DNA from 2 places in the Leifsonia sp. fls2-241-R2A-40a genome. Region 2 is predicted to be linked to the other one. Evidence: predicted binding sites of a transcription regulator. Region 2 holds the regulator's gene; the other holds the start of a gene.
What was found. The regulator HspR, encoded in region 2, represses chaperone genes until heat shock. The targets are predictions, from matches to a motif close to AAGTTGAGTCNNNNNGACTCAACTT.

Region 1 (15,191 bases), 1.5 Mb from region 2:
CCGAGGTGGTGGATGCGATCACCCTCCTCATGCCGCAGGTGGGGATGATCTCGCCGAAGGACCCGATGTGGTTGTCGACGCTGGATGCGATCGGCGAGGAGCTCGTGACCGACAGTCTCGTGTACCGCTACAACCCGGCCGCCTCCCCGGACGGCCTGCCGGGGGAGGAGGGCACCTTCTCGCTCTGCTCCTTCTTCTATGTGATGGCCTTGACCGACGCCGATCGCCTGGATGAAGCGCAGTACGCGTTCGAGAAGATGCTCACCTACGGCAACCACGTCGGGCTGTTCGCAGAGGAGATCGACCCGACGGGTCTGCAGCTGGGCAATTTCCCGCAGGCGTTCACACACCTCGCGCTGATCCGGGCCGCCATCGACCTGGATGCGGCTCTCGCCCGTCGCACCGGTGCGCACCCGGATCGGCTGTGATGGGTCTCGACGGGCCGGAGGAGGCGCCGGGCGGGCGCAACGCCCCTCTCCACCGCGGGCTGTGGCGCCACTGGGGGTCGCCCGCCGCGATCTACGGGACCATCGTCTACGCCAGCGTCGTGGCGGCGGCGTCGGGTCAAGACGATGACCAGGCGTCGGCCGTGCGGTTGCTCGTCTTCAGCGTTGTGAGCATCGTCGTCTTCTGGCTCGCGCACGTGTACTCCACGGCTCTCGGTTTCCAGGGAGAGACCACGGGCGGGACCCGGGTGCGCGACTCGGTCCGCCACGCGCTGCGCGAGTCCGGCGGGATGCTGGAGGCGGCGGTCGTTCCGAGCATCCCCCTGGTGCTCGCGGCGCTGGGCGTCCTCCCGCCGGACTTCGGCGTGGCACTCGCTCTCTGGTTGGCCGTGCTGATGCTCGCGCTGCTCGGCTACTCCGTGTTCGCCGTGCGCGGCCGGCCGGTGCCGATCTGCCTGCTCGGGGCGGTCGTGACGGGCGCATTCGGCGTCGTCGTGATCCTGCTCAAGAGCGCCCTGCAGCACTGAGGCGGCACCAGAAGCACTGAAGGCGGCGTCAGCGGTCGGCGAGCTCCGCCAGCAGCGCTCCCAGTTCGGAGGGCCGAGTGAACATCGGCCAGTGCCCGGTCGGCAACTCCACCACATCCAACCGTTCGAGCTTTCCGACCTCCACCACGACCGGTGAGCCGCCGTCGACCCAGGACTGCAGGTCGGCGGGAGTGAACTCGCAGGCGACGACGGTCGCCGGGACGGCGCGCCGCCGCGGGTCGTCGCTCAGCGGGATCGGCCCGCGGGTCACCGCGGCCGGCTCGGGCACGGCGACGCTGCGGAACGCCTCCCGCTGCTCGTCCGTGAGGTCGATGAGGTCCGCATCCTCGAAGTCGTCCCACTCGGGCAGCTCCACCTCGCCGTCGACGCCAACGAGGTCGCCGGCGACGACCCCGTCCGGGCCGAGCGGCCACGAGTCGACGTAGACGACGCGCGCGATCCGCTCCGGCCTCGCGTCGGTGGCCGCGTACGCGAGAGGGCCGCCCCCGGAGTGCCCGACGAGGACGACGTCGCGCGCCGACGGGTCGCCCACCTCGTCGATGCTGCGCACGATCGCGTCGACGTGCTCCCGGACGCCGATCGCGCTGCGGTCGGACTCGCGCGACTCCAGCCCCGGCAGCGTGAGGGGATGGGCGTGATGCCCGGCCTGTTCGATGACGGGCGCCACCTCCCGCCACGCGTCCGCGCCGAGCCAGAATCCGGGGACCAGTACGAGTTCCATGCCCCGACGCTAGCCCCGGCCGCCGACATCGCGACAGCCTGGTGGGCCGTGCGATCAAAGCAGCGCGAGCCTCCCCACGATCCGGTCCACCCGGTTGCGGGGGCCCACGACGCTCACGGCATAGAGGCGGAGCGCGTCGGCCGGGGAACCGGCGACCGTCTCGAGGTACTCGTCGTACACCCGGGTCAGCTGCGCTGCGGCGGGCATATCGGCGACGAAGACGTCGTCGGCCGCGCCCGCCTTGGCGCGGATCGCCGCGAGCTGGTCGCCCGTCGCCCGTAGCACAGAGCATCCCGCCCAGGGCAGGCCGGGATGGACGTGCCCGTCCGCATCCACGGCCTCGGCCCCGAGGAGGCCGTCGACGTGGACGGCGGTCGCGGCGGCCGTGCAGATGGCGGCGTTCGCGGCGATCCCGGCAGGGAGGGCCTCGTCGACCACGACCACCCACTTCAGACGCGCCGCCCGGGTCGGGGCCGCGGTGTCCACCTCGTGGGGCTCGAATCCGATCGTGCTCGTCATGCGGGGGTCCTTTCGTTCGGTCAGCGAAGCACGAATCTACATATGCGGCGCTGTGCTCGCTGAGAATCCGAATGAAGTTCGGCAATCGGGGTACTCTCGGCGTCATGGACGAACTTGATCGGGCGATCCTGGCAGAACTCCAGTCGGATGCGCGGCGCAGCAACCGCGACATCGCCGCCGCCGTCGGCGTTTCGCCGAGCACCGCCCTGGAGCGCACGCGGGCGCTCCGCCGGCGCGGCATCATCCGCGGGGCCCTGCTCGACGTCGACCTGGCCGCCATCGGCCGGCCCGTGCAGGCGCTCATCGCCGTGCGCATCCGGCCGCCGTCGCGTCCGGTCATCGAAGGCTTCCGCGACTGGGTCGCGTCGCTTCCCGAGACGCTCGGGGTGTTCGTCACCAGCGGCAACGAGGACTTCATCATCCACGTCGCCGTGGCCGACAACGAGAGCCTCTACGCCTTCGTCATCGACCGGCTCACCCAGCGTCGCGAGATCGCGGACGTCCGCACCTCCGTCGTCTACGAGCACCTGCGGAACGGACGTCCGGAGCCGGTGATCTGAGGGCGGTGCGGGGCTACGATGTGCGGCACCGCATCCCTTCGATAGGAGCCCTCATGCCCGTGCTCACCGACACCTTCACGCTCTCGAACGGCGTCACCATCCCGAAGATCGGGTTCGGAACGTGGCAGATCCCGGACGGCCCGCAGACCTACGACTCGGTGCGCACCGCGCTCGACGCGGGCTACCGCCACATCGACACGGCCCGCGCCTACGGCAACGAGGCGAGCGTGGGCCGCGCGGTGCGCGACAGCGGCATCCCGCGCGAGGAGATCTTCATCACGACCAAGTGCCCGGCGGAGGTGAAGGACGCCGACGGCGCCCGTCACGCGTTCGAGCGCTCGACCGAGCTGCTCGACCTCGGGCCCATCGACCTGTACCTCATCCACGCCCCGTGGCCCTGGAACCACATCGGCAGCGACCACCGGGCCGGCAACATCGAGGTCTGGAAGGTCTTCGAGGAGCTCTACGAGGCGGACCGCACCCGCGCGATCGGCGTCAGCAACTTCGAGGTGGCCGACCTCGAGTCCCTGATCGACGCGACGGATGTGGAGCCCCACGCCAACCAGATCCGCTGGTTCGTCGGCAACACCCAGCCGGAGACGACTGCCTACTGCACGGAGCGCGGCATCCTCGTCGAGGGCTACTCGCCGCTCGCCACCGGCCGCCTGCTCGAGAACGAGGACATCCGCAGGATCGCCGACACGTACGGCAAGTCGGTCGCGCAGGTGAGCATCCGCTACCTGCTGCAGAAGGACATCCTGCCGCTCCCCAAGTCGACCACCCCCAACCGGATCGTCGAGAACGCCGACGTCGACTTCGAGCTGTCGCCCGAGGATGTGGCGGCCCTGGATGCGCTCGACGCGGGTGAGTGAGCGGCCCGACGCTGCCTCGTCTGTCGTCTTCCGCCCCTTTTCTCCTTCTATGGCGGGCGCGAGAAGGACGCCGCCCGGCTCTTCTCACCCTCGGGAATAACCACGTCCCTCCTGCGTTGGACTTGAGTGCACAAGGCTCAACTTTGAGAAACAGGAGAACACGTGCCTGAGAACTTCACTCCCGACGGTGACAGCGCCAACTCGTTCGACGAGTTCCTCGCGCGGTACCTTGCGGGCGAGCGCGCGCGGAACGCACGCTCTATCGACATCAGCCGCTTCCTCAGCCGGCGCACCCAGGAGCTGCTGGCCGAGGCCGGCCGCTTCGCGCTCGAGCACGGGCACAGCGAGCTCGACGCCCTGCACGTCCTCCGCGTGATGGCGGTGCAGGAGCCGGCCTCCGACGCCATGCGCCGCATCGGCGTCGACCCCGAGCGGGTCGCGGAGGCGGCCGAGCAGCGCCTGCCCGCCGCGGGCGACGAGATCCACGCCGACGGCGCATCCATCACCGGACCGCTGCAGCGCGCCCTCTTCCACGCCTACCAGGTGGCGCAGGCCTCCGGCTCGACGTACATCGACCCCGAGCACCTCTTCTTCGCGCTCGTGATCGGGCGCGACGCGCCCGCCGGCCGCGTGCTGCAGGCCGCCGGAGTCACCCCGGAGTCGCTCACCGACGCCATGCGTCAGAGCGCCACCGTGGGCGGCGGCGAGCCCGCCGGCCAGGCGGCCGCATCCACCTCCGACACCCCGATGCTCGACCAGTTCGGCACCGACCTGACCGCCCTCGCGCGGGACGGCCGGCTCGACCCGGTCATCGGTCGGCTGGACGAGATCGACCAGACTGTCGAGATCCTCTCCCGCCGCACCAAGAACAACCCGGTGCTGGTCGGCGAGGCGGGCGTCGGGAAGACCGCGATCGTCGAGGGCCTGGCCCGCGCGATCGTGGCCGGCGACGTGCCCGAGCAGTTGCAGGACAAGAAGGTCGTATCGCTCGACCTCGCGGGGATGGTCGCAGGGACCCGGTACCGCGGCGACTTCGAAGAGCGGCTCACCAACCTGATGGACGAGATCAGCGCCGGCAAGGACGAGCTGATCGTGTTCATCGACGAGCTGCACACCGTTGTCGGCGCCGGAGGGTCCGGCGAGTCCGGCGGCATGGACGCCGGCAACATCCTCAAGCCGCGCCTTGCCCGCGGCGACCTGCACCTGGTCGGCGCGACCACGCTGAAGGAGTACCGCCGCATCGAGAAGGACCCGGCGCTGGAGCGCCGCTTCCAGCCGGTGACGGTCGGCGAGCCCTCGGTGGACGACGCCGTGCTCATCCTCGACGGCCTCCGCGGCGCGTACGAGGAGCACCACGGCGTCCGCTACACGGAGGACGCACTGCGTGCCGCCGTCGAGCTGTCCGACCGCTACATCTCCGACCGCTTCCTGCCCGACAAGGCGATCGACCTGATCGACCAGGCCGGCGCGCGCCTGCGCCTGTCGCTGGGCAAGCGCGTCGACACCTCCGCTCTCATGGAGCGCCTGGCCACGCTGGAGTCCGAGAAGAACTCCGCCGTCGCGGCCGAGCACTACGAGGAGGCGTCGCGCCTGCGCGACGAGATCGAGTCCGTGCAGCGTTCGCTGGACGAGCTGAGCTCCGCACCGCGAGTGGATGCGGTGGTCGGCGAGCCCGAGATCGCAGCGATCGTCTCGCGTGCCACCGGCATCCCGGTGTCCCGTGTCGGCCAGGCCGACCGTGAGCGCCTCGCGCGCCTCGAGTCGGAGCTGCACGAGCGCGTGATCGGTCAGGACGACGCGGTCGTCGCGGTGGCGAAGGCCGTCCGGCGCAACCGCACGGGCCTCGGCGACGAGGGCCGTCCGGTCGGAAGCTTCCTCTTCCTCGGACCGACGGGCGTGGGCAAGACCGAGCTGGCGAAGTCGCTCGCGACCTCGCTGTTCGGCTCGGAGAAGGCCATGCTGCGGTTCGACATGAGCGAGTTCGGCGAGCGCCACACGGTCGCTCGTCTGGTCGGTGCCCCTCCCGGATACGTCGGCTACGACGAGGCCGGTCAGCTGACCGAGCGCGTGCGCCGCAACCCGTACTCGGTGATCCTGTTCGACGAGATCGAGAAGGCCCACCCGGACGTGTTCAACCTGCTGCTGCAGGTGCTCGACGACGGACGCCTCACCGACGGCCAGGGCCGCACGGTCGACTTCCGCAACACGGTCGTCATCATGACCTCGAACCTGGGTTCGGAGTTCCTGGCGTCCCGTTCCGGCGCGCTCGGCTTCGTGCCGGCCGGCTCGGACGGCTTCGCCTCGGAGAAGGACATCCGCGACCGCGTGATGGGCAAGCTCCGTGAGGCGATGCGTCCCGAGTTCCTGAACCGCATCGACGAGATCGTGCTGTTCCGGAAGCTGGACGCCGAGCAGCTGCGCGACATCGTCCGCCTGCTGCTGAACGCGACCGCCTCCCGGCTGTCCGCCCGAGAGATCGCCTTCGAGGTGACGGATGCGGCGGTCGCCTGGATCGCGGAGGCCGGCTACGAGCCCGAGTACGGCGCCCGTCCGCTCCGCCGCGTGATCCAGCGCGAGGTCGACGACCGCATCGCGGAGCTGATGGTCAGCGGCGAGCTCGCCGAGGGCGGCCGCGTGACCGTTGACGCCGACGGCGAGCTGCGGGTCACCGCAGCCGCCACGGCGCTGCCGCTCGCGGCGTAACCCGTCCCGTCCCGTCCCGTCCCGTCCCGTCCCGTCCCGTCCCGTAAGGCGCCGGTCCTATCCGCAGGACCGGCGCCTTCGTGCATCCGGGCACCCCGAGCACCTAGTTGACGCAACACGCCGTCGCGGCACCTCGCCCAACGGCGTGTTGCGTCAACTAGGTCCGCGGGCGCGCCCGCCGACGTACGCATCCTGAACGTCTCCACACCGGCGCACATGCCGCCCCCTGGACTCATTCAGGCTGTCCTGATTGTCTGGAAAGCGTGCCCGCTTCCGATCGACCCCGCAATCCCCGCCTGGCCGCACTCGACGAGCGGCTGGAGCCTGTCAAGCGTTTCGAGTTGAAGCCCGCGCGCACCCGCGGCGGGCTGATCGCGCAGTTCCTCGGGTTGGCGCTCGTCGCCGCCGTGCTGAGCTCGCTGTTCCTGCTGCCCGGGTTCCTCGGCGTCGGCGTGACGGCGGCCGCCGGTGTCAGCGACTTCAACGCGCTTCCGGCGAACCTGCACATCCAGCAGTTCGCCCAGAACTCGACCGTCTTCGCCAAGCAGGGCGGCCAGGATGTGCCGATCGCGACCTTCTACGCGCAGAACCGGCAGGACGTCGCCTGGGATCAGATCGCCCAGACGATGAAGGATGCGACGGTCTCGGCCGAGGACCCGCGCTTCTACTCGGAGGGCGCCGTCGACATCTGGGGCACCCTCCGCGGTGCCGTCTCGACCGTGGCGGGCGGCGACGTGCAGGGCGGGTCCTCGATCACCCAGCAGTACGTGAAGAACGTCGAAGTCGAGAAGTGCGAGGCCCTGACCAGCCAGAAGAAGGTGCAGGCCTGCTACGCGGACGCAGCGGGCGTCACTCTGCAGCGCAAGGTGCAGGAGATGCGCTACGCCGTCCAGGTGGAGAAGACCTACAGCAAGAAGGACATCCTCACCGGCTACCTGAACGTCGTCGGCTTCGGCGGAACCGTGTACGGCGTGCAGGCGGCCGCGCAGTACTACTTCGGCACCACGGCGACGAAGCTCGACCTCACGCAGGCGGCGACCCTCGCGGCCATCCTGAACAACCCGGCCAACCTGCGCATCGACCAGCCGGACAACAAGGACAACGGCGCCGCGAACGGCTACGCCCTCACCAAGGAGCGCCGCGACTACGTGCTCGACCGCATGTACGTCACGCACACGATCACCAAGCAGCAGCGGGATGCGGCGAAGGCAGCGCCCATCAAGCCCACGATCACGCCGACGACCCAGGGATGCGCGGCCGCGCAGCAGTTCAACGCCGCGTTCTTCTGCGACTACGTGCGCGACGTCATCCTCAACGACCCCGCCTACGGCGCGACCGCGGACGAGCGCTTCAGCACCCTCAACCGCGGGGGCTTGAAGATCTACACGACGCTCAACCTCGACCTGCAGCAGGTGGCGCAGGCGTCGCTGAACGCGTATGTCCCGGCCTCCCGTCCCGACATCGACCTGGGTGCATCGAACGTCGCGATGGAGCTGGGCACAGGGCGCATCGTCACGATGGTGCAGAACCGCAAGTTCAACAACACGGACACTCCCATCGACGGCACGACCGCAGTGAACTACAACACCGACGAGGACTACGGCGGCTCGCAGGGCTTCCAGACCGGGTCCACCTTCAAGGCGTTCGACCTGGCCGCGTGGCTCGAGTCGGGGCACAGCCTCTACGAGAGGGTCAACGCGTCGCGGCACCTGTTCCCGACCTCGGACTTCACCAACTCGTGCGCGAACATCGACGGCCCGCCGTGGCCGGTGTCCAACGACGAGGGATCGGCGAGCCGGCTCTCCGTGATGGCGGCGACGGCCGAGTCGGTCAACACGGCGTTCGCTCAGATGGGCACGGAGGTCGACCTGTGCTCCATCCTGGATGCGGCGAAGGCGCTGGGCGTGCATCCCGCTTCGAAGAGCAACCCGCTGACCTCGGTGCCGGCGATGATCCTCGGCGTCAACTACATCTCGCCGCTGACGATGGCGACCGCCTACGCGGGCATCGCCAACAACGGCACGGTCTGCACCCCGATCGCGATCGACCGTGTGGTCAACGCCGACGGGACCGAGCACAAGGTCAGCAAGTCGACCTGCACCCAGGGGCTCAAGCCGGAGATCGCGGCCGGCGTCACCTACGCGCTGCAGGGCGTCATCCGCGGCGGGGGAACGGCCGCCAGCGCGAACCCGTACGACGACGTCCCGATCATGGCGAAGACCGGCACGACGGACGACTCGCTCGAGAACTGGCTCATCACCTCGACCACGAAGGTGGCGACGGCGACCTGGGTCGGCAACGTCTCCGGGGACACGCCCCTGCGCTCGCTGTACTTCAACGGCGTCGGCGGCGGCAACGTGAAGTTCTCGGTCGCGAAGCCCATCCTCAAGGCGCTGAACGCGACCTACGGCGGGAGCGACTTCTCCGAGCCGACGGACGCGGTGCTGTACGGGAACGAGATCACGATGCCCGACCTGACGGGCAAGCCCGTGGAGGTCGCCCAGAAGCTGCTCGACGGTCTCGGCTTGGACGTCACGGTCGACCCGACCCCGGTCGACAGCGACCAGCCGGCCGGCACGGTCGCGGCCAGCGATCCCGCCGCGGGAGCGACGCTCAGCGATGGCGACCCGGTGACGATCACCGTCAGCAACGGCACCAAGGCGAAGAGTTCATCCACGCCCAGCCCGGGCGCGAGCAGTACGCCCACGCCCACTCCGACACCGAAGCCGACGGGCTGACCGGTCAGGCGGCGGCGGGCTGCTCGCTGAGCCAGGCGGTCAGGATGCGCGCACGCAGCGCGTTGGACCGCTCGGCGAACGCCCGCTGCCGCCGCACGTACTCGGCCTTGCCCTCGGCGGTCTCGATGGCGACGGGTTCGGCTCCCCACGCGCGCATGTCGTAGGGCGACGCCTGCATGTCGAGCAGCCGGATGTCGCGCGCCAGCTCGAACGCGTCCAGCAGCAGCTCGCCGGGCACCAGCGGGCCCAGCTTCATGGCCCACTTGTACACATCCATCCCGGCGTGCAGGCAGCCGGGCTGCTCCAGCTCCGGCTGGGTCTCCCGGGTCGGTGCGTACCGGTTGCGCGGCACCGCATCCGGCGTGAAGAAGCGGAACGCGTCGATGTGCGTGCACCGCAGCTCGTTCGCCTCGACGACGGCGTCGGTCCCGTCGCGGCCGAGTCGCAGGGGGACGGGATGACGGTGCTCGTCCTGCCGGTAGACCATCGCCCACTCGTGCAGGCCGAAGCAGCCGAACCGCCCAGGACGCGCCGCCGTCGACTCCAGGATGCGCCGAACGCCTTTCAGGAGGGGCGCCTTCTCGCGCTCCAGGCCGTCGCGGTCGACGGTGAGCGAGCCGGGCGCCGCCCCGGCGACGTACCAGCGCCAGGCGGCGCGGGCGTCCGTCGCCGCGTCCTCCAGGTCGACGCCGGGTCCGGGATGCCACCGCCGCAGCTGCGCGGGCGAGTACGAGTAGTACGTGAACAGGAAGTCCCACACCGGGTGCTTCTCACCGCGGGCGGCACGCTCGCGGTGGTCCGCCGTGAGCGCATCGGCGCGCTCGGCGTGGACCCGCTCGCGCTCACGCCAGTCGCCGGCGGGCAGCAGTGTCGGGCGGGGGTCGGCGGTCACCCTTCGAGGATACGTTCCAGCGGGTTGTCGCGGAGCTTGCGCTGCACGCCGCCGTCCACCAGCCGCCGTGCCGAGGTGCCGGGCTTCCGCTCCGCCTGGTCGGCGACGCACGCCCCGAACTCGGCCGCGAGGTCGAGGCGCGGGTAGACGCCGAGCACCTCCCGGCGGAACTCCAGTGGCAACTCGTCGGCTCGCGCGCCGGAGATGTCGAGGGCGGTGGCGATCTCGAGCAAGTGGCCCTCCGCATCCATCGCCGGGTCGACCTCGGGCCAGTTGTGCCGCACGATGACCTCGTGGGCGCGGACGCGGCGCTCCGCCGGCCACCCCGCCCCCGCCGTGAGCGCTTTCGCGACGTGCCCGGCCGCGTCCTCGTACGCCAGCGTGTGGTTGTCGAACTCCGGCACGATCCCCAGATCGTGCAGCAGCGCGGACACGTAGAGCAGCTCCCGGTCGGCGTCGAGGCCGCGGAGGGTCGCGAAGCCTTCGGCCCACAGCCATGAGCGCTGCACGTGGTTCAGCAGCGACGGTGTGTGGTACTCGGTCGCGATCTCAAGGGCCGCGCGTGCGGCGGCCGTGTCCGGGCGGGGATAATCGGCGATGCGCATGCCCTCATCCTCGCAGTCTCAGCCCGCGGGATGCAGCACCGCGATCCCCGTCGGAGGCGCGGTGTCGGCCGTCTCCAGCAGCCGGGCCGCCTCCGTGAAGCCGACCGTCCGCCCGACCAGGTCCTGCGGGCGGAGCCGCCCGGCCGCGACATGGTCGAGCATGGCCGGGTAGTCCGCCGCCGCCATGCCGTGGCTGCCCAGCACATCCAGTTCCCACGCGATGACGCGGTCGAGGGGCAGTTCCGGGACCGCTGTGGCGAGCAGGCCGACCTGCACGTGCCGGCCGTGACGGCGCAGCGAGCGGATGCCCGCCGTCGCGGTGTCGGCCGAGCCCACCGCGTCGATGGTCGCGTGAGCGCCGCCTCCGGTCAGGTCGTGCACGCGCTCGGGAGCATCCGCGCCGGCGAGCAGGGTGTGCTCGGCTCCCAGACGCGCGGCCAGCTCCAGGGCGGCGGGCGAGCGGTCGACCGCCACCACGCGGGCGCCGAGTGCCGACGCGATCATCACGGCGCTCAGGCCCACCCCGCCCGCGCCGAAAACGGCGAGCCATTCGCCGGGCTGGATGCGCGCTCGCGCCGTCAACGCGCGGTACGCCGTCGCGAACCGGCAGCCGAGCGCCGCGGCGGCGTCCGCATCCAGGCCGTCGGGCAGGCGCACCAGGTTGGTGTCCGCCGCCCGCACGGCGACGAGTTCGGCGTGCGATCCCCAGTGCGTGAAGCCGGGCTGCGTCTGGTTCGGGCAGACCTGCGCAGCGCCCGCACGGCACCACTCGCACGCGCCGCAGCCGTTCACGAACGGGGCGGTCACCCGGTCGCCCGGCCGCCAGCGGGTGACGCCGGTGCCGACGGCCTCGACGACCCCCGCGAACTCGTGACCGGGCACCTGCGGCAGCCGTACCGAGTCGTCGTGCCCGACCCAGGCGTGCCAGTCGCTGCGGCAGAGGCCGGACGCCTCCACGCGGATGACGGCGCCGCCGTCGGGCGTCTCCGGGTCGGCGAGGTGCGCGACCTCCACCGGTCCGCCGAACCGCTCGTAGTACAGCGCCTTCACGCGTCCTCCTCCTGTGTCACCGTGGATGCCGTCAGCAGCCGGACCACCGGGAGGTCGGCGTCCGCCCACCCCAGACCGGCGAGCTCGCCGACGGGCAGCCAGCGCAGCTCGTCGTGATCCGTGCTCGCCGTCGGTCGTCCGGCGAGAAGCGTGCAGTCGTAGCAGGCGAGGTCGATGTCGCGCCCGTCCACCCGCGCGGTCACCGTGCGGTCGATCAGGCCGCCGACGCGGATCGCGACCCCCAGCTCCTCCCGGATCTCCCGTTCCAGCGCGGCCTCGGGCGTCTCGCCCGGCTCCACCTTGCCGCCGGGGAACTCCCAGCGCCCGGCCGCGTCCTTCCCGGGCGCGCGGCGGCAGGCGAGAACGAGCCCGCCGTCGCGGAGGACGGCGGCGACGACGAGGAGCGGCTGCACGACTCCCATCCTGCCCCGCACCGCTAGCATCCAGGTATGTCGCAGACCCTGCCCGCACGGCGGCCGTCGGTCGTGGTCGGTTTCGTCGCCAGCCTGATGGTCCAGCTCGTGATGATCGTGGTCGGCGTGTGGGTCGTGATCTTCGCCGAGGACGACGCCTCCACTCTGCTCCTGCTCGGGATCTGGTGCGCCATCGGCACGCTGTACGAGATCACCACCCTGATCGTGCTGGGACGCGTGGCGAAGCAGCCGTCGGTCGACGGGCGCCGCCCGGCGCGCTGGGAGACCGGGAGGATCGCCCGGCTCGTCTCGATGACCGCGACGATCTTCGCCAGCCTCATCGGGTTCACCGCCGCCTTCGAGGTGCTCGGACCCCACAACGATCCCCAGACCGGGTCGCTGATGGATGTCGTCGGCGTGTGGGCGATGCTGCTCGCGTGGGGGTTCTTCCACTGGGGCTTCGCGCAGATCTACTACCAGCGGTTCTGGTCGGCCGACGAGCCGATGCTGCGGTTCCCGGGCACCGACCATCCCCGGTTCATCGACTTCGTCTACTTCGCCTACACGCTCGGCACCACGTTCGCCGCCTCCGACGTGGAGGTGCGGAGCACCCGGATGCGGTGGACCATCGTCTGGCACTCGGTGCTGAGCTACTTCTTCAACGGCCTCGTCATCGTGCTCGCGCTCAACACGATCATGTCGACGGGGAAGTAGCCGGGCGACCCGCCTCAGAGCTGCGTCTCGACGCCGATCCGCACGCGGTCGCCGAGCTCGACGCCCTCCGTCCGGCGCACCGAGCTCTTGATCGGAACGACGTAGCTGCCGTCCGACTCCGGGAAGATCGACGTCGACCAGCGCGACCCGCCCAGCGTCACCGACACCTTCACCGAGTCGAAGCCGGCGGGTGGATGCGGCTGCAACCGGATCTCCTCCGAGACGTCCAGCGGAAGCCGGGCGAACACCCAGAGCTCCCGGCGCGACGCCCAGCGGAAGAGTTCCGTCTCGAACTCGTAGCGGTAACCGGCCATATCCGCCAAGCTACCGGGTGAACCGGCCGGCGGAGAAGCGCAGGCGGACGAAGCAGAGGAGACGACATGGCGACACGTCCCGGATCGGTCACGCTGGTGGCCGTCCTCACCTACATCAACGGCATCCTGAACATCATCGGCGGCGTCATCATCCTGCTCACCCGCGACCAGATGGCCGGGTCGAACTCCGGGGCGATCGGGGGGATCACCACCGCGGCCATCATCTCGATCCTGCTCGGCATCGTCACGGTCATCGTCGCCCGCGGGCTGCTGCGCGGGAGTTCGGTCTCGCGCGTGATCGTGGCGGTCGTCATGATCATCGACATCGTCAACGGTGTGCTGATGCTGTTCACGCTGCAGCTGGTCAGCGGCACCATCCAGATCCTGTGGTCCGCGCTCATCCTCATCCTGCTCTTCACGCGCCGCGCGAACGCATTCTTCGCCGGCCGCTGACCCGTCGCCCCCGATCGGACAGAATGGAGGGAGGCGCCGGATCGGGCGCCGGTTCGAGGAGTTCCATGCGCTGGCCGAAGTGGTTCCGCAGGAGCGTCGAGAAGACGACGCGCACGCGTCCGTTCGATGAAGACGCCCTGCCGGAGCCTGTCGCGCCCACCCTCGACCAGTCCGTCGAGGAAGGCATGCTGCTCGCGGAATACGCCACGCGCATGTCGGTCAAGAACCACATCGTCGTCGACACCATCCAGTACGGCAACTCGTACGATCCGATGATGCACGCGATGGAGGCGGCGGCGATGCTGCGGGAGCTGGCGTCCGAGCAGGGCGTCGCAGCAGGCCGCATCGAGGAGGAGCTGGCGGCGGCGGAGCAGCTCGGCGGCGACGCCATGCACCCGCACGACTACCGCAAGGTGGACGTCGACAACCTGAGGCTGCGACGGGATGCGGCCATCGCTCTGGCCACCGCGCTGCGGGCGAAGGCCGACTCGCCGGAGGAACTGGATGCGCTCGTCGAGCGCGGCCGCACGGACGCCTGGGACGAGGTCGGCCGGGCGATCGAGGCGGGGCTGGATGCGTTCTCCGGAGCCGAGGCGCTGAAGGACGACTACGAGCGGGAGAAGCCGGCACGGCTGAAGCTGCTGATCTGGCGCGACCTGGCGAAGCTCGAGGAGCAGCGCACCGGCTACTAGCCGCTGCGCAGGCTGACCGGAGGGACGAAGTCGCCGACCTCCGAGCGCACCCACACGTCGCCGGTCTCGCGCTTCTCGGCGCGCGTGCTGAAGCGGTACAGGAACATCCGAGCCCGGATCGCCCGCGGCGGCTCTCCCGCGAACGGATCGTGGCGCAGCAGCTTCAGCGTCGGGCGGTCCGCCTCCAGCAGCCGCAGCAGGAAGACCTCGAACCACGGGGAGTCGCGCGAGCCGAGCGCGAGGAACCACATCAGCCAATCCAGCCGCAGGTGGTACGGCGCGAACTGGCGGGGCACGCGGCGGGGCTCGCCGGGCTTCCCCTTGAAGCCGTACTCCGCCCACTGCGCCGCCGGGTCGCCCGGGTCGTCCGCGGTGCCCTCGACGACCACCTCGAACCGCTCTTTCGTCACGCTCCCGAAAGCGCCGTAGGCGTTGACCAGGTGCCACCGGTTGAAGCTGGCGTTCATCAGCTGACGCCTCGAGAACAGGTTCTTGAGAGGCGGCCAGCTGAGCACCAGCAGGAACACCGTCGCGGCGAGGGCGACGACGGCGTACCAGAGCGGCACCTCCGGCGCGCCGATCCCGCCGACCGGCCGGCCGCCCAGCAGCCAGGAGAAGACCGAGTCGCTGATGCCGGCGAAGGCGAGGACGATGGTGATCCAGTTGAGCCACGCGAAGTTGCCCGTGATCACGAGCCACAGCTGCGTCAGGATCATGACGGCCGCGGCCACGCCGGCGACCGGCTGCGGGGCGAACAGGAACCACGGCACGATCAGCTGCGCGAAGTGGTTGCCCAGCACCTCCACCCGGTGGAACCACTTCGGAAGCAGGTGCGCGGTCCGGCTCACCGGGTTCGGCATCGGCTGGGTCTCGTGGTGGTAGTACAGCGCGGTGAGGTCGCGCCACGACCGGTCGCCGCGCATCTTGATCATCCCGGCCCCGAACTCCAGC
Region 2 (15,191 bases):
CTGACGCGGCGTTCGCGCGGGCCCTGATCAGCTCGGGGCCGATGCCGGAGAACCCGCAGCGGATGCACCTGTTCGGCCGGCTCGTCGGCAGCTGGAGTGCAGACGTCCGCCTCCTCGACGAGGAGACCGGGCTGTGGCGCGAATCGGTCAATGAGTGGATCTTCGCCTACACACTCGGAGGCCGGGCGGTTCAGGATGTGCTCGTCATCCGGGACGAGACCGACCCGGAGGGCCTGCGCGGCCGTGGCTCCACCGTGCGGGTGTACGACACGACGCTGGGCGCCTGGCGCGTCAGCTGGTTCGGCGCGGCGGCGGGCGACTTCTGCACGCTGGTGGCGACGCCGCACCGCCGCGACGGCATCCGTCAGGACGGCACGCAGACGGACGGCCGCCCGATCCGGTGGAACTTCTCCAGCATCACCGACGACTCGTTCGAGTGGGACGGCTGGGTCTCCGACGACGAAGGCCGCACCTGGTGGCTCGAGCAGCACATCGACGCCACCCGCACGGGATGAGGTTGTCGCGGTGTTCGACGACTTCGATGCTCCGCAGCTCGACCGGTCGGTCTGGCTCCCGCATTACCTGCCCGCGTGGAGTTCGCTCGCCGAGACGCGGGCGAGCTACCTCATCCACGACTCCCAGCTGGAGCTGAGCATCCCGCCCGAGCAGGGCCTCTGGTGCCCCGGGGAGCATCAGCCGCCGCTGCGGGTGTCCGGGATGCAGACCGGCAACTTCTCGGGTCCGGTCGGGTCCACGCTCGGGCAGCAGCCGTTCCGCGACGGGGTGACGGTGCGCGAGGGGCAGGAGGAGTTCCGCGGGTGCCTGGTCGACCACGGCACGGTGGGGATGCGCGCCTCGCTCTACCTGAGCGCGCGGTCGATGGCGTCGCTCTGGCTGGTCGGCTTCGAGGACGCGCCCGAGCGGAGTGGCGAGCTCTGCGTGATGGAGGTGTTCGGTCGCGATGTCGGTCCGGACCACGCGCTCGTCGGCATGGGCTTCCACGCGTTCCGCGACCCGCGACTGGCGGAGGACTTCGAGCGGGTGCCCCTCCCGATCGACGTCACCGAACCGCACGCGTACGAGGTGCACTGGGACGGTGACGAAGCGACCTTCCGCGTGGATGGGCGGGTGGTGCGGATCCTGGATGCGCCGCCGCAGTATCCGCTTCAACTCATGCTGGCCGTGTTCGATTTCCCGGAGTGGCCGGACGACCGTGCCCAGGGCGGTGCGTTCGTCCCGACGCTATCGGTGGACCGGGTCTGGGCGAACTGATTCGTGCGCGCTGAGATGCTGCCTCCGGCATACGCGGCGGAAGTTATCCACAACTCATTTCACAGGTGGAAAATAATGAGTCCGACTCACAGCTGACCCGAAGCTTCGACGCTGCAGTCGGCGTAGAGGGCCGGAAGCTGCAGCGTCAGCCACGGGCTGAACGCCCACGGTGTGGTCTCCACCGACGCGAGCAGCGAGCGCGGGTCCGCCCACGCCCACTCGGCGACTTCGCCCGGAGCCGGGTCGAGTTCGCCGACGATCGTGGCGGTGAAGACGGGACAGATCTCGTACTCGACGATCCCGGCCGCGTCGACGGCGCGGTACCGGAAGTCCGGCAGCGCCACGGTGAGGTTGTCGATCTGCGCGCCCAGTTCCTGGGCGGCGCGGCGGCGGATCGCCTCCTCCATCGCCTCGCCCGGCGCGGGATGCCCGCAGAAGGAGTTCGTCCATACGCCCGGCCAGGTCGCTTTGCCCAGCGCTCGCCGGGTCACCAGGATGCGTCCCTCGCCGTCGAAGAGGTGGCAGGAGAAGGCGAGATGCAGCGGCGTGGAGGTCGTATGCACCGTCGCCTTGTCCGCCGTGCCGATGGGCGTGCCGTCCTCGGCGAGCAGCACGACCTCTTCGCGGGTTGGCGTCATGCGTCCATATTAGGCGCGCCGTCCTGGGGAGACTCGGGGGCGGCCTGAGATGCGGCCGGGTGCCAGCCCAGGTTTCGGGCCATGGCTTCCAAGGTCCTCATGGTGGTCGCGTAGTCGCCCTCGGAGATGCCGTTCGCGAGCTCGGCCCGCACCGACTGGACCCGCTCGAACGCGGCGTCGTGCGCAGCGCGTCCCTCGTCGGTCAGCGTCGCGCGGTCGCCGTCGAACCACACCCAGCCGCGCTCGACGAAGTCGGCGAGCACACGGTGGATGCGGTGCCCGCGACGGTTCTCGCGGTCGACGGGGAAGCGGCGGCGCCGGAAGTCGTCGCCGCCAGGGAAAGGTCCCCACTGCGGATGTCCGCCGGGGAAGGGCCCGCCGAACGGGGTGGGCGGGAACGGTGCAGCGAACGGATGCCCGGTGCGGGCGGCGCCGAACGCGAAGCCGCGGTCGAAGCCACGCTCGTAGCCGCGCTCGAACGCGTGCTCGAAGCCTTCGCGGCCGTGGTGGTGCTCGTGGCCGTGGTCGTCGTGGTGGCCGTGGTCGTGATGGGCCGGATCCCCCACGGGACGCTGTCCTTCGGCCGTCGCGGGCTGTTCGTCGCGCGGCTCCTGGCTGCGCCAGCCCGCACGGAAGCCGGGGCGCTGGGCGTTCCACTCCGGGTGCCGGGGGTCGCCGCCGCGGCGCCCTCCCTGGGCCGGCCCGCCCCGGTGCGGATGGCCGAAGCGTCCACCGCGGTCGCCGTGGGGCAGCCGGTCTGCGAGCTCCTGCGCGGTCGCCGGCCCGTCGGCCAGGGTGTGCAGGATGCGCCAGCTTCCGCGGCGCAGTCCGAGGTCGGACAGCGCGTCGCGCATCCGCTCGTGGAGTCGTTCTTCGATCACGCCGAACCAATATCCGGGCGGCGTCTGTGCTGAGTCGTCGATGTTCGTCATCGCGAGCTCTCCTTTCGATGTATGTACTGTTACAAGTGAATGTATAGTTACATGCATGAACGACGGACGTCAAGAAGATCAGCCGATTCCGCCGGAAGCGGACATCGTGGCCGTGATCGAGCACGCACTGCTGGCGGTTCGCCGCGACCAGTCCCGGCGGCGACCGCCGTGGGCCGACGGGATGCACGCGCATGAGGGCGGCCATCCGCACGGTCACCGCGGTGGCCACTGGGGCGCCGGCCAGTTCGGGCCCGGACCCTTCGGCGCGGGTCCGTTCGCCGGAGTCCCGTTCGGCGACTCGGCGCGGCCCGGTCCGGGACGCCGGGGGAGGGACGGCTCACTCGGCCGCATCGCGCGCGTGCGCATGCTCGAAGCCCTCGAGGCGGCCGATGCCGAGGGACGCAGTCTCTCGGTGAGCGGCGTCGCGGAGGCGATCGGCGTGGATCAGCCCCGAGCGAGCCGCCTGGTGCAGGAGGGCGTGGAGCGCGGTCTGGTGCGGCGCGTCCCCGACCCCTCGGATGCGCGCCGGGCGCTCATCCAGCTGACCTCATCCGGTCGCGCCCAGCTGCAGGAGCTGCGCACTCACCGCCGCTCCGCCGTCGAGACCGCGCTCGCCGGCTTCACCCCCGAGGAGGCTCAAACGTTCGCCGCTCTCTTCGACCGCTTCGTCCGCGCCTGGCCGCGCCCCACACCCGACCCCGAGCCCTGACCCGCCCCGCCCGTCCGGCGGCCTGGCGTTGGGGCGCGGGTCAGACGGAGAGCGAGCGGCGCGGGGCGCGGACGGGGATGAGCAGCGCGAGGCCGGCGGCGAGGACCAGCACGATCGCGAGGATGCCCCAGTACTGCGCCCCGCCGACCGCGACGAACACGGCGAAGAGCGTCGGCGCGAGGAACGACACCGCTCGGCCCGTGGTCGCGTAGAGGCCGAACACCTCGCCCTCCCGGCCGGCGGGCGTCACCCGGGCCAGGAAGGTGCGGCTCGCCGACTGCGCGGGCCCGACGAAGAGGCAGAGCACCAATCCGCCCACCCAGAACGCCGCCGCCCCGAGGTCGTGCGTGAAGAACACCGCGAGGCCGGCGATGATCAAGCCGATCAGGGACGTCACGATGACGGCCTTCGGCCCGAAGCGGTCGTCCAGCCGTCCCGAGAGCAGCGTGCTCACGCCGGCGACCACGTTCGCGGCGATCGCGAAGATGATCACCTGCCCGCCGGTGAAGCCGAAGGTGCCCTGGGCGAGGATGCCGCCGAACGTGAACACGCCGACCAGTCCGTCGCGGAACAACGCCGACGCGATCAGGAAGAGGACCGTGTTGCGGCTCTCCTTCCACAGCCGGCCGATGTCGCGCACCAGCACCTTGTACGACGCGAAGAACCCGACCCGCGGGGTCCGGTCGTTCGGCGGGATCTCCGGCACGACGAAGAGCACCGGGAGCGAGAAGACGAGCGTCCACGCCGCCGCGATGAGGGCGATGATGCGGATGTTCAGGCCGCCCTCGGTCGGAACGTGCAGCAGGCCGCCGGTCCCGTCGCTGTTGCCGGTGACCATCCCGAAGAACACGATCAGCAGCAGCACGATCCCGCCGAGGTATCCCGCGCCCCAGCCGAACCCGCTCACCCGGCCGACCGTCTTCGGCGTGGACACCTGCACGAGCATGGCGTTGTAGTTGACGGTCGCGATCTCGTAGAACACGGTTCCGATCGCTACCAGCGCGACGCCGAGCAGGAAGTACGACGGCTCGCCCACGACGAAGAACATGAGGGCCGTGACGAGGACGACCACGCCGGTGTTCACGCCCAGCCAGAGCTTGCGCCGGCCCGATCCGTCCGTCCGCTGGCCGAGCACCGGGGCGATGAGCGCGACGATGACGCCCGCGATCCCGACGCCCCACGCCAGTCCGCTCGAGAGCACGGCGACCGCTGCGTCGTACGCGGTGTGCGCAGGGCCGGAGGTGCCGGCCTCCGCGTTCCGGGCCGCGACGACCGACGGATCCACGAACAGGCTGCTGGTCAGGTACACGGTGAAGACGAACGTCGTGATCACCGCGTTGAATGCGGCGCCGCCCCAGTCCCACAGCGCCCACGACACCACCCAGCCGCGGGGGATGCGGCGGTCGGTCGCGCTGTCGGCGAAGAGCGGACTCGCGGTCGTCACCAGCGCGTCGCCGTCGACGCCGCCGGAGGGCTCGGCACCTGTCATACGCACAGCGTAGGCGGTGGCGGGGAACGGCCGGTGAACGGCGCGATCGCATTCCGCGAGCACACGGTATGCGAATCGGTGGATGCACGGATACTGCGCCCCGGCCACCGCCCGTATCGTGGCGAGCACCCGAGCCCGTGGAGGTCCCCGTGAGCATCGCCCCGTCCGCCCCGAACCCGTACGCCTGGGTGCGGCACCTGCTGCCGCGCGTCGTCATCGGCGCGCTCATCGCGGCGGCCCTGGTCGGCGTCTACGCCGTCATCCTCGGCCGCTTCGACGAGACGTGCTGGCGGCTGATCGGAACGATCGCGCTGTTCGTGTTCTTCGCCCTGATCTCCTGGTACGACGCCGATGTCTCGGCCCGGCGCGCGGCCTGGTTCGGCGCCGTCAGCGTGATCACGTCCGCGTACCTGTTCGGCATCGGACTCTGGAAGGTGTGGATGCCGGACGTCCGACCGGTGGACGGCATCGCGGGCTACGAGGTCTACGACCCGTGGTGGGCGCCCTTCTCGTGGTTCCTCCTGGTGCTCGTGACGCGCCTCGGTCTGCTGCACATCCACCTCGTCCTGAACACGCAGCGGCGGTTCACCGGCCCGGTCATGAGCAAGGTGACAGTGGCGACGCTCGTGCTCGTCGGGCTGCTCACGGCGGGCTTGTCGCTCCCGCTCATCTGGACCCGGACCGATTTCGGCGAGACCTACTGGCGCCTGCTCGCGGTGGTGGCGATCCTGGATGCGCTCGGCACCGTGCTCATCCCGCTCACCTACTCGCTGTTCGGCCCGAAGAGGGCGCCTGCCGCGCCGGCCGGGACGTTCGCGCCGGCACCCGCCACGTTCGCGCCCGCGCCCGCGCCCGCTCCTGCGGCCGGGCCGACCGCAATCGGCGGTCCGGCGCCGTCACCCGCGACTGCAGTGGCGCCCGCAGCCGCTCCCTCCACCGCCTATCCCCGTCTCGACGCGACCGCGGGCCTGCGCCTCGAATGGCCCCGCTACATCAACGGCCAACCGCTGCCCGCGCGCCCCGACGGCTCGCCCGACTTCACCGGCGTCGCCGGCTACTGACGCATCCGTCCCGTCCCGCCCGTCCCGTCCCGTCCCGTGAGGTGCTGGCAACGGCACCCGACACGCCGCATCGGGCCGCATCGTCGAGCACCTCAGCGATGGATGGCGGGCGCGCGGCTCAGCGCGACGCGGGGAGGCTGTAGACGGTGCCGCGGTCGTCGCCGCGCACCTGGCGGTGCAGGTTCTCCATCGTGACGTCGAGCTGGTTCGCCGTTCCGGCCGCGGCGGTCAGGTCGCGCAGCAGCCCCTCCGGGACCTCTCCGTCGTACTTGTAGTAGATCTTGTGCTCGAGGCTCGCCCAGAAGTCCATCGCGACCGTCCGCAGCTGGATCTCGACCGGCACCATCACCGGCCCCTCGCTGAGGAAAACGGGAACCTCGACGATCACGTGCAGGCTCTTGTAGCCGTTCGACTTCGGGTGCGCGATGTAGTCCTTCACCCGCAGCACCCGCACATCCTGCTGTGCCGTGAGCAGGTCGAAGACGCGGTACACGTCCGAGACGAAGCTGCACACGATGCGGATGCCCGCGATGTCGGTGATCTCTTCGCGGATCGCGTCGAAGCTCGGCTCGCAGTTCTTGCGGATAACCTTCTGCTCGATGCTCTCGGGCGACTTCAGGCGGCTCGAGATGTGCTCGATCGGGTTGTATTCGTGGAGTTCGGAGAACTCTTCGCGCAGGATGCCGACCTTCGTCGCGATCTCGTCGATGCCGAACTTGTACGGCATGATGAACCGCGCGAAGTCGTCCCGGAACGCCTGGACCTCGCTCAAGGTGGCGGGGTCGATGCTCTGCAGCGCCTCGATCGTGCGGGTCGAGAGGAGCGGGGCGGAGGCGGGGTCCGTGTCCATGCTTTCGACGCTATCGACGGTGCTTGTGGGGTCGGTGTGAATTTGGGGGAGTCCCAACGCGCCCCGTCCGTGCTTCTCTGACGTCGGGAGGTGGCGTGATGGCCGGTGGAAACGCGGCGCCGGTGCGCTTCAACGGGCGGCTGGCGATCCTGCTCGCGATGGCGATGTTCGTCCTCGTCGTCGACACGTCGCTGATGAACGTCTCGATCTCGGCCGTGGTGCACGACCTGCACACGACGGTGAGCGGGGTGCAGTCGGCGATCGCCTTGGAGGCGCTGGTGTCGGCGGCGTTCATCCTGATCGGTGGCAAGACCGGCGACCTGATCGGCCGCAAGCTGGCGTACGTGCTCGGCCTGCTCGCCTACGCGGTCGGGGCGATCGCGATGACGCTCGCCCAGAGCCTGACCGCCATCATCATCTTCTGGGCGGTGATCGGCGGGATCGGCGCGTCGCTGCTGCTGCCCGCGATGCAGTCGCTCATCCACGGGAACTTCGAAGGCGCGGACCAGAAGCGGGTGTACGCCCTCGTCGGTGCGTCCGCCGCGATCGCCGCCGCGGTCGGACCGCTGCTCGGCGGCTTCATCACGACGTTCCTGTCGTGGCGCGTCGGGTTCCTGCTCGAGGCCGTCATCATCGCGGTGGTGCTCTCGGGGATCGGGCTGGTCAAGGACGTGAAGTACACGGGCGAGCGCTCGGTCGACATCGTCGGCGCCCTGCTGTCCGTCATCGGAATGGGCGGCATCGTCACCGGCATCCTCGTCTGGCAGGAGGGTGGAGAGCGGGTGCTGCTCATCATCCTGATCGGCGCAGCGGGTCTCGGTTCGCTGGCGATCTGGCTGCGCTCGCGCTCGCAGCGGCAGAAGCCCACGCTGCTCGACCCTGGGCTGTTCCGCTCGAAGCTGTTCCAGTCGGGCGTCTCGGGTCAGCTGCTGCAGCAGATCGCGCTCGGCGGCACGATGATCGCGCTGCCGATCTACTTGCAGATGGTGCTGGAGTACAACGCGCTGCTCTCCGGCCTCTCGATCGCTCCGCTCTCGCTCAGCATGTTCGCCGTCGCGCTGCTCGCCGGTCGCGGGCTGAAGCGGCGCCCCGCCACCCTCATCCTGTGGGGCTTCTCGCTGGCGGTGATCGGCGTGGCGGCGATCATCCCGCTGGTGCCGATCGCCACCTCGGGCTGGTACCTCACGATCCCGCTCATCATCGCGGGGTCCGGGCTCGGGCTGCTCGTCTCGCAGCTGAACAACTACACCCTGTCGCCGATCTCCGACGAACGCGTGAGCGAGGCGGCGGGGGTGAACTCGGCCGCGGGCTCGTTCGGTCTCTCCTTCGGCCTCGCGTTCGCCGGCGCCATCATGCTGGCGACGCTGGCGTTCACGTTCCAGGCCAAGACGGACGCGAGCACTGTGCTGCCCCCGGACGACAAGGCGCAGATCTCGCACGTGCTCGAGTCGGATGCCGAGGTCATGTCGAACACGAAGCTCGCCGAGCTGCTGGCGACCGAGCCCCCGGCGGTGCGGGACGAGGTGATCCGCATCAACGACGAGGCCCGGCCGATCTCGCTGCAGGTCGCTCTTCTCGTGCCGGTGCTGGCCGGCCTGATCGGCGTCGCCAACGCGTTCCGGATGCGCCGCCTGCCCGATCCTGCGCCCAACCAAGCGGCCGAGGGAACTCTCGCGGGCTGATCGGCGCCGGGCCTACTGTGGCGTCATGGCGCACACGCTGACCGGGGATGCCGACCTGTTCCTGCCCGAGTTCGACGATCCGCCCGCCGAGCCGGGCGGACTCCTCGCCGAGTGGCTCGAGCGCGCACGCGGGCGCGGCGTTCGGGAGGCGCTCGCCGCGACGCTCGCGACGACGGGCGGCGACGGCGCCCCGGACGCGCGGACGGTCGCGCTGACGGGCCTGGCCGCAGACGGTGTGACCTTCGGCACCTCCGAGCTGAGCCGCAAGGGACGCGAGCTCGCCGCGGACCCGCGCGCCGCCGTGGTCCTCTATTGGCGCGAACTGCTGCAGCAGCTCCGCATCCACGGAACGGTGGAGCGGATGGACGAGGCGGGCTCGGATGCGATGTTCGCCCGGCGCGGCCGGGAGGCGCAGGCGGCGACGACGGTGAGCGAGCAGGATGCACCCCTCGACGACCTGGACCTCCTGCGTGCCGCGGCCCGCGATGTCCTCGCCGCGGAGGGCCCGATCGGCCGGCCGGAGCACTGGTACGGGTACCGCGTGGTGCCGTCCACGATCGAGTTCTGGCACGGGAGCCCCGACCGGCTGCACCGGCGTCTGCGTTACGACCGGGGCGACGGCGGCTGGTCCGTTCTGCGCCTGCAACCCTGAATTCGGGGAATACCAACTGCTCACTCAAAGTTGAGTCATATGTACTCAAGTTTTGGAATCGACGTCTTGACAGCATCCCGCACGGATGACAGTCTTGAGTCGTCGAGGCTCAAGTCTTGACCACAGACTTTCATGGCCATAAGCCAGCAACAAAGGAGAGAAGCACACATGTCACGTGCAGTAGGTATCGACCTCGGAACCACCAACTCCGTCGTCTCGGTGCTCGAGGGTGGAGAGCCCACGGTCATCGCGAACGCCGAGGGTTTCCGCACCACCCCGTCGGTGGTCGCCTTCACCAAGGACGGCGAGGTGCTCGTCGGTGAGACCGCCAAGCGCCAGGCGGTGACCAACGTCGACCGCACCATCTCGTCGGTGAAGCGCCACATGGGCACCACCTGGACCGTCGACATCGACGGCAAGAAGTACACCGCCCAGGAGATCTCGGCGCGCATCCTGCAGAAGCTGAAGCGCGACGCGGAGCAGTACCTCGGCGACACCGTCACCGACGCGGTGATCACCGTTCCGGCGTACTTCAACGACGCCGAGCGCCAGGCCACCAAGGAGGCCGGTGAGATCGCGGGCCTCAACGTGCTCCGCATCATCAACGAGCCGACCGCCGCTGCGCTCGCGTACGGCCTCGACAAGGGCAAGGAGGACGAGCTCATCCTCGTCTTCGACCTCGGTGGCGGTACCTTCGACGTCTCCCTGCTCGAGGTGGGCAAGGACGACGACTTCTCGACCATCCAGGTGCGTTCCACCGCCGGTGACAACCGCCTCGGTGGCGACGACTGGGACCAGCGCATCGTCGACTGGCTGATCAAGAAGTTCAAGGAGACCACCGGAGTGGACGTCTCCAAGGACAAGATCGCCCTCCAGCGTCTGAAGGAGGCGGCGGAGCAGGCCAAGAAGGAGCTGTCGTCGAGCATGTCGACCAGCATCCAGCTGCCCTACCTCTCGCTGACCGAGAACGGCCCGGCCAACCTCGACGAGACGCTCACCCGCGCTCAGTTCGAGCAGATGACCAGCGACCTCCTCGACCGCACCAAGAAGCCCTTCCAGGACGTCATCCGTGAGGCCGGCATCAAGGTGTCCGACATCGCGCACGTCGTGCTGGTCGGTGGTTCGACCCGTATGCCGGCCGTCTCCGAGCTCGTGAAGCAGGAGACCGGTGGCAAGGAGCCCAACAAGGGCGTCAACCCGGACGAGGTCGTCGCCGTCGGCGCCGCTCTGCAGGCCGGTGTCCTGAAGGGCGAGCGCAAGGACGTCCTCCTCATCGACGTCACCCCGCTGTCCCTCGGCATCGAGACCAAGGGCGGGATCATGACCAAGCTCATCGAGCGCAACACGGCCATCCCCACCAAGCGCAGCGAGACCTTCACCACGGCCGACGACAACCAGCCGTCCGTCGCGATCCAGGTCTTCCAGGGCGAGCGCGAGTTCACCCGCGACAACAAGCCGCTCGGCACCTTCGAGCTGACCGGTATCGCCCCGGCCCCCCGCGGCATCCCGCAGATCGAGGTCACCTTCGACATCGACGCCAACGGCATCGTGCACGTGTCCGCCAAGGACAAGGGCACCGGCAAGGAGCAGTCGATGACGATCACCGGCGGGTCCAGCCTGCCGAAGGACGACATCGAGCGCATGGTGCGCGAGGCCGAGGAGCACGCGGCGGAGGACAAGAAGCGCCGCGAGTCCGCCGAGACCCGCAACCAGGCCGAGCAGCTCGTCTACTCGATCGAGAAGCTGATCAAGGACAACGAGGACAAGCTCCCCGAGGACGTCAAGAACGAGGTCCAGGGCGACGTGGACGGTCTGAAGACCGCTCTCGCCGGCGACGACGACGAGGCTGTGAAGACCGCCTTCGAGAAGCTCAACGCCAGCCAGGGCAAGCTCGGCGAAGCCATCTACTCGCAGGCTCAGGCCTCGCAGGGGTCGGAGGCTCCGGCCGGTGACGCCGGCGAGCAGCCGGCCGGCGAGTCGTCCTCGGACGACGAGGACGTCATCGACGCCGAGGTCGTCGAGGACGAGGAGAAGAAGTAACCATGTCGGACCAGAACGGCGGCTCCCAGGAGCCCGAACGCGAGGAGCCGATCATCCGTGACAAGCGGAGGATCGACCCCGAGACCGGGAAGGTCCGGCAGCCCGACGCTGACGCGGCGGCCGGCGACGACGAGCACGACCTCGCCCACGAGGAGCTCGTCGACGTCGGCCCGGCCGAGAGCGACGACGGGGAGACCGTCCTCAGCGACGACGACCTCGACATCCTCTCGGGTCAGACGACCGCGGAGACCCTCGCCGCCGACCGGCTCGCCGACCTCCAGCGGGTGACCGCGGAGTACGCGAACTACCGCAAGCGCACCGAGGCGAACCGCGAGATCGAGCGGGAGCGCGCGGTCGGCGACGCGGTGAAGGGGCTGATCCCGGTGCTCGACGACCTCGAGCGCGCGGAGAAGCACGGCGACCTGGGCGAGGGCAGCGCGTTCTCGACCATCGCCGCGAAGCTCCGCTCGGCGGTCGAGCGCTTGGGCCTCGTCCCCTACGGCGAGAAGGGCGACCCTTTCGACCCGCAGATCCACGAGGCGATCTTCCAGCAGCCCACCCCCGACGTGACGACGGACACCGTCGCCGAGGTGGTCGAGACCGGCTATCGGCTGGGCTCCACCACCGTCCGGGTGGCGAAGGTCGTCGTCTCGGTGCCGGCCTGACCCGGCGACACATCACCGGCGGAGCGGCGGGGAAGGATTCCCGCCGCTCCGTTCCCGGTGCACGCACGATTCGTGCAGACTTCATCCACGAACCACAACGACTGAGAGGAGGCGCCCGTGGCTAGCCAGGACTGGTTCGACAAGGACTTCTACAAGGTGCTTGGCGTCTCCAAGGACGTCAGCGACGCGGACCTCAAGAAGACGTACCGCAAGCTGGCGCGCAAGTACCATCCCGACTCGAACCCCGGCGACGCAGCCGCGGAGGCGAAGTTCAAGGAGATCAGCGAGGCGTACTCGGTGCTGAGCGACCCCGAGGAGCGCAAGGAGTACGACCAGATCCGCGCGATGGGGACCGGCGCCCGGTTCACCGCGCCCGGGTCCGGTGCGCAGGGCGGCTTCGACGACGTCTTCGGCGGGATGTTCGGCCAGGGCGGCGCCGGCGGCCAGCGCTACACGTTCCAGCAGGGCGGCGAGTTCGACGACGTGTTCGGCGGCCTGTTCGGCAACGGCCGGTTCGGTCAGACGAGCGGCGGCTTCCGCGGCTACGGCGGGCCGACCCGGGGCCGCGACGTGACCGCGCACACCACCATCGACTTCGTCACCGCGACCCGCGGCGAGACCATCACGCTGCAGGCGTCCGACGGCAAGCCGATCAAGGTCAAGATCCCGGCGGGCGTCGCCGACGGTCAGAAGATCAAGCTGCGCGGCAAGGGTCAGCCCAGCCCGGACGGCGGCGAGGCCGGCGACATCGTGCTCACCGTGTCCGTGCGCAAGCATCCCGTCTTCGAGCGCGACGGCCTGAACCTGCGCGTCAACGTCCCGGTGACGTTCGCGGAGGCGGCGCTCGGTGCGACGATCGAGGTCCCCACCCTCGGCGGCGACCCCGTCAAGCTGCGGGTCGCCCCCGGCACGCCGAGCGGCCGGGTGCTGCGCGTGAAGGGCCGCGGGGTCGAGACCGGCAAGGGCACGGGCGACCTGCTCGCGGTCGTCCAGGTCGCCGTCCCGTCGCACCTCTCGGGTGAGGCGAAGGAGGCGCTGGAGGCGTTCGCCGCCAAGCTGCCCGACGAGAACCCGCGCGACGACATCCTGGCCAAGGCCCGGAGCTGACGATGGACGAGCACAGCCAGGTCTTCGTGATCTCGATCGCGGCGGAGCTCGCGGGCATGCACCCGCAGACGCTCCGCCAGTACGACCGGCTCGGACTCGTCAGCCCCAGCCGGACCGCCGGCAAGTCGCGCCGCTACTCGATGCGCGACGTCGAGAAGCTGCAGGAGATCGCGCGGCTCGGCTCCGAGGGGGTCTCTCTGGAGGGCATCCGCCGCATCCTCGAACTGGAAGATCAGGTGGGTGAGCTCCGCGGCCGCGTGCGCGAGTTGGAGTCGGCGCTGGCCGACGAACTGCTCAACCGCCCCGGCCGCCGCGTGTTCGCGGCCGGCTCGGAGGGCGAGGTCGTCTCGCTCCGGGCGGGCACCCGCATCCGTCGCAGCAACCAGCTCGTCGTCTGGCGCCCGCTCGAGCGCTGACGCTCAGGCGCGAGGTGCTCGTCGTTGCGCCCGACACGCCGCGCGAGTCCGCAACGACGAGCACTTCACCGCAGCGGTCAGAGGGACGAGACGCCCTGGCCGACGTAGAGGGTGTTCTGGATGTTGTGGGCCTCGCCCTCGGCGATGTCGTGGTCGATGCCCGCCCGCACCTCCCGCATGAGCTTGTGCAGCTCGGCGTGCTTCTCGGGGAGTCGCGCGTGCCCCGTGCTCGCCCACAGGTTCGAGACCGGGAGGCTGTCGCCGGCCTCGACCGCGAGGGTCCACTCCTCGGTCGTCGCGACGGCGGCGAACTCCGACTGCATCGTCACCAGCACGCTGCGGTGGAGCGCGTCCGCGGAGATCGCGCCGGCCTCGTTGACGAGGTCGAGCGTCCCGGTCGCGTCGGACAGGAACTCGACGGTGAAGCCGAGCTCGTGCGCATCCCGGGCGGTCCCCGCGCAGCAGTGCTGCGTCATGTACCCGGCGATCGTGACCGTGTCGATGCCGCTGCTCCGCAGCCACTGCTCGAGGTCGGTCCCGGCGAAGGCGGAGACGCTGCCCTTGCCGACGCCGTGCGCCGGCGTCCGGTCGGCGATCGACTCGTGCAGGGCGGCCCCCTCGGATCCGCGCGCGAAGACCGGGGCGCCCTCGTCCTCGATGTGCTGCACGACCACCACCGGCACACCGTGGTCGTCTGCTGCATCCCAGGCGACCTCGATGTTGGGGATGGACGTCATCAGATCGGGGAAGCAGATCCGGAGGTTCCCGGTCACGTACTCGTTCTGCAGGTCGATCACGATCAGCGCGCGCTTCATGGGTGCACTCTACGGCGGCGTCGTGGATCAGAGCCACAGCGCCAGCGACGACGGCACGGTCAGTCCGTCCGGTCGTCGCCGGGACAGAAGGTGCTCGAGCAGCAGGGACAGCGACAGGCGGCGTGCCGCGAAGGGAAACGCGATCACGACCACCGCGAGGCCGATCATCGGCGGGTACTCCCAGGTCAGCTGGTCGGACGACCAGTAGAGGAGCAGGGTGACGACCGACATGATCGCCGCGGCCCGCGTCAGGACGCCGAGGATCAGGGCGACGCCGAGGCCTGCCTCGAGCAGAGGGATCGCGAAGCCGAAGAGGCCGGAGGCCGGCTGCATGACGGACGTCGCGAACCACTGGAAGTACCCGGGGACTCTCGCGTTGGAACCGGCGCCGTTCGCGACCAGCAGGATGTCCGCCGAGCCGAAACCGGACCGGAACTTGATGATCGCCTCATAGAGCCACAGCCCTCCGAGGGCGACCCTCGCCGCGCCGACCACGATCGGCGCGGCGAGATCGCGGGTGCTCACGACAGCGGTGCGGCGCCGAATACCGCCTTGGCCTTGTCGCAATGGATGACGACGTAGGTGTACTCGGACGCGTCGACCCCGTTCAGCGAGATGGTCTGCGACGCCGTATCGAACGAGACGCCCGTGATCTCCTTGCCGGCGACGACAGTCGCCTCGTCGGTGCCCTTCGCCAGGTACACGTGAAGGTCGGGGCCCTCGTCGGACGAGAACCCGCTCAGGACCAGGCTGCCGTCCTTGATGCTCACGGTGCCCGCCACCTTCTTGCCATTGAGCCCGGCGAACGAGCCGGTCCGCGCGTCGGCGGAAGCGGCCGAAGACGAGGACGAGGACGAAGAAGA

Region 1: QRN40_RS01210 (ATP-dependent Clp protease ATP-binding subunit) is a predicted target of HspR. The motif match lies at 3,786-3,810, and genes of this name have one in related genera.

The regions. Positions count from the first base shown of each region.
Region 1 is NZ_JARVRS010000001.1:230,870-246,060, reverse strand. Features, by position in the region: gene QRN40_RS01240 (glycoside hydrolase family 15 protein) at 1-428, shown strand, start outside; gene QRN40_RS01235 (hypothetical protein) at 428-973, shown strand; gene QRN40_RS01230 (alpha/beta fold hydrolase) at 1,002-1,715, opposite strand; gene QRN40_RS01225 (DUF2000 domain-containing protein) at 1,770-2,234, opposite strand; gene QRN40_RS01220 (Lrp/AsnC family transcriptional regulator) at 2,339-2,794, shown strand; gene QRN40_RS01215 (aldo/keto reductase) at 2,848-3,666, shown strand; gene QRN40_RS01210 (ATP-dependent Clp protease ATP-binding subunit) at 3,829-6,369, shown strand; gene QRN40_RS01205 (penicillin-binding protein) at 6,633-9,107, shown strand; gene QRN40_RS01200 (NUDIX hydrolase) at 9,112-9,999, opposite strand; gene QRN40_RS01195 (HD domain-containing protein) at 9,996-10,604, opposite strand; gene QRN40_RS01190 (zinc-binding dehydrogenase) at 10,623-11,654, opposite strand; gene QRN40_RS01185 ((deoxy)nucleoside triphosphate pyrophosphohydrolase) at 11,651-12,076, opposite strand; gene QRN40_RS01180 (DUF1345 domain-containing protein) at 12,104-12,781, shown strand; gene QRN40_RS01175 (DUF1905 domain-containing protein) at 12,796-13,095, opposite strand; gene QRN40_RS01170 (DUF7144 family membrane protein) at 13,162-13,548, shown strand; gene QRN40_RS01165 (hypothetical protein) at 13,614-14,240, shown strand; gene QRN40_RS01160 (lipase maturation factor family protein) at 14,237-15,191, opposite strand, start outside.
Region 2 is NZ_JARVRS010000001.1:1,707,430-1,722,620, forward strand. Features, by position in the region: gene QRN40_RS08625 (hypothetical protein) at 1-515, shown strand, start outside; gene QRN40_RS08630 (glycoside hydrolase family 16 protein) at 526-1,272, shown strand; gene idi (isopentenyl-diphosphate Delta-isomerase) at 1,359-1,910, opposite strand; gene QRN40_RS08640 (winged helix DNA-binding protein) at 1,907-2,842, opposite strand; gene QRN40_RS08645 (MarR family winged helix-turn-helix transcriptional regulator) at 2,898-3,551, shown strand; gene QRN40_RS08650 (MFS transporter) at 3,592-5,040, opposite strand; gene QRN40_RS08655 (hypothetical protein) at 5,190-6,101, shown strand; gene QRN40_RS08660 (GTP pyrophosphokinase) at 6,220-6,951, opposite strand; gene QRN40_RS08665 (MFS transporter) at 7,050-8,633, shown strand; gene QRN40_RS08670 (pyridoxal 5'-phosphate synthase) at 8,659-9,285, shown strand; gene dnaK (molecular chaperone DnaK) at 9,454-11,325, shown strand; gene QRN40_RS08680 (nucleotide exchange factor GrpE) at 11,328-11,990, shown strand; gene QRN40_RS08685 (DnaJ C-terminal domain-containing protein) at 12,108-13,097, shown strand; gene QRN40_RS08690 (heat shock protein transcriptional repressor HspR) at 13,100-13,513, shown strand; gene QRN40_RS08695 (cysteine hydrolase family protein) at 13,591-14,328, opposite strand; gene QRN40_RS08700 (DoxX family membrane protein) at 14,356-14,853, opposite strand; gene QRN40_RS08705 (DM13 domain-containing protein) at 14,850-15,191, opposite strand, start outside.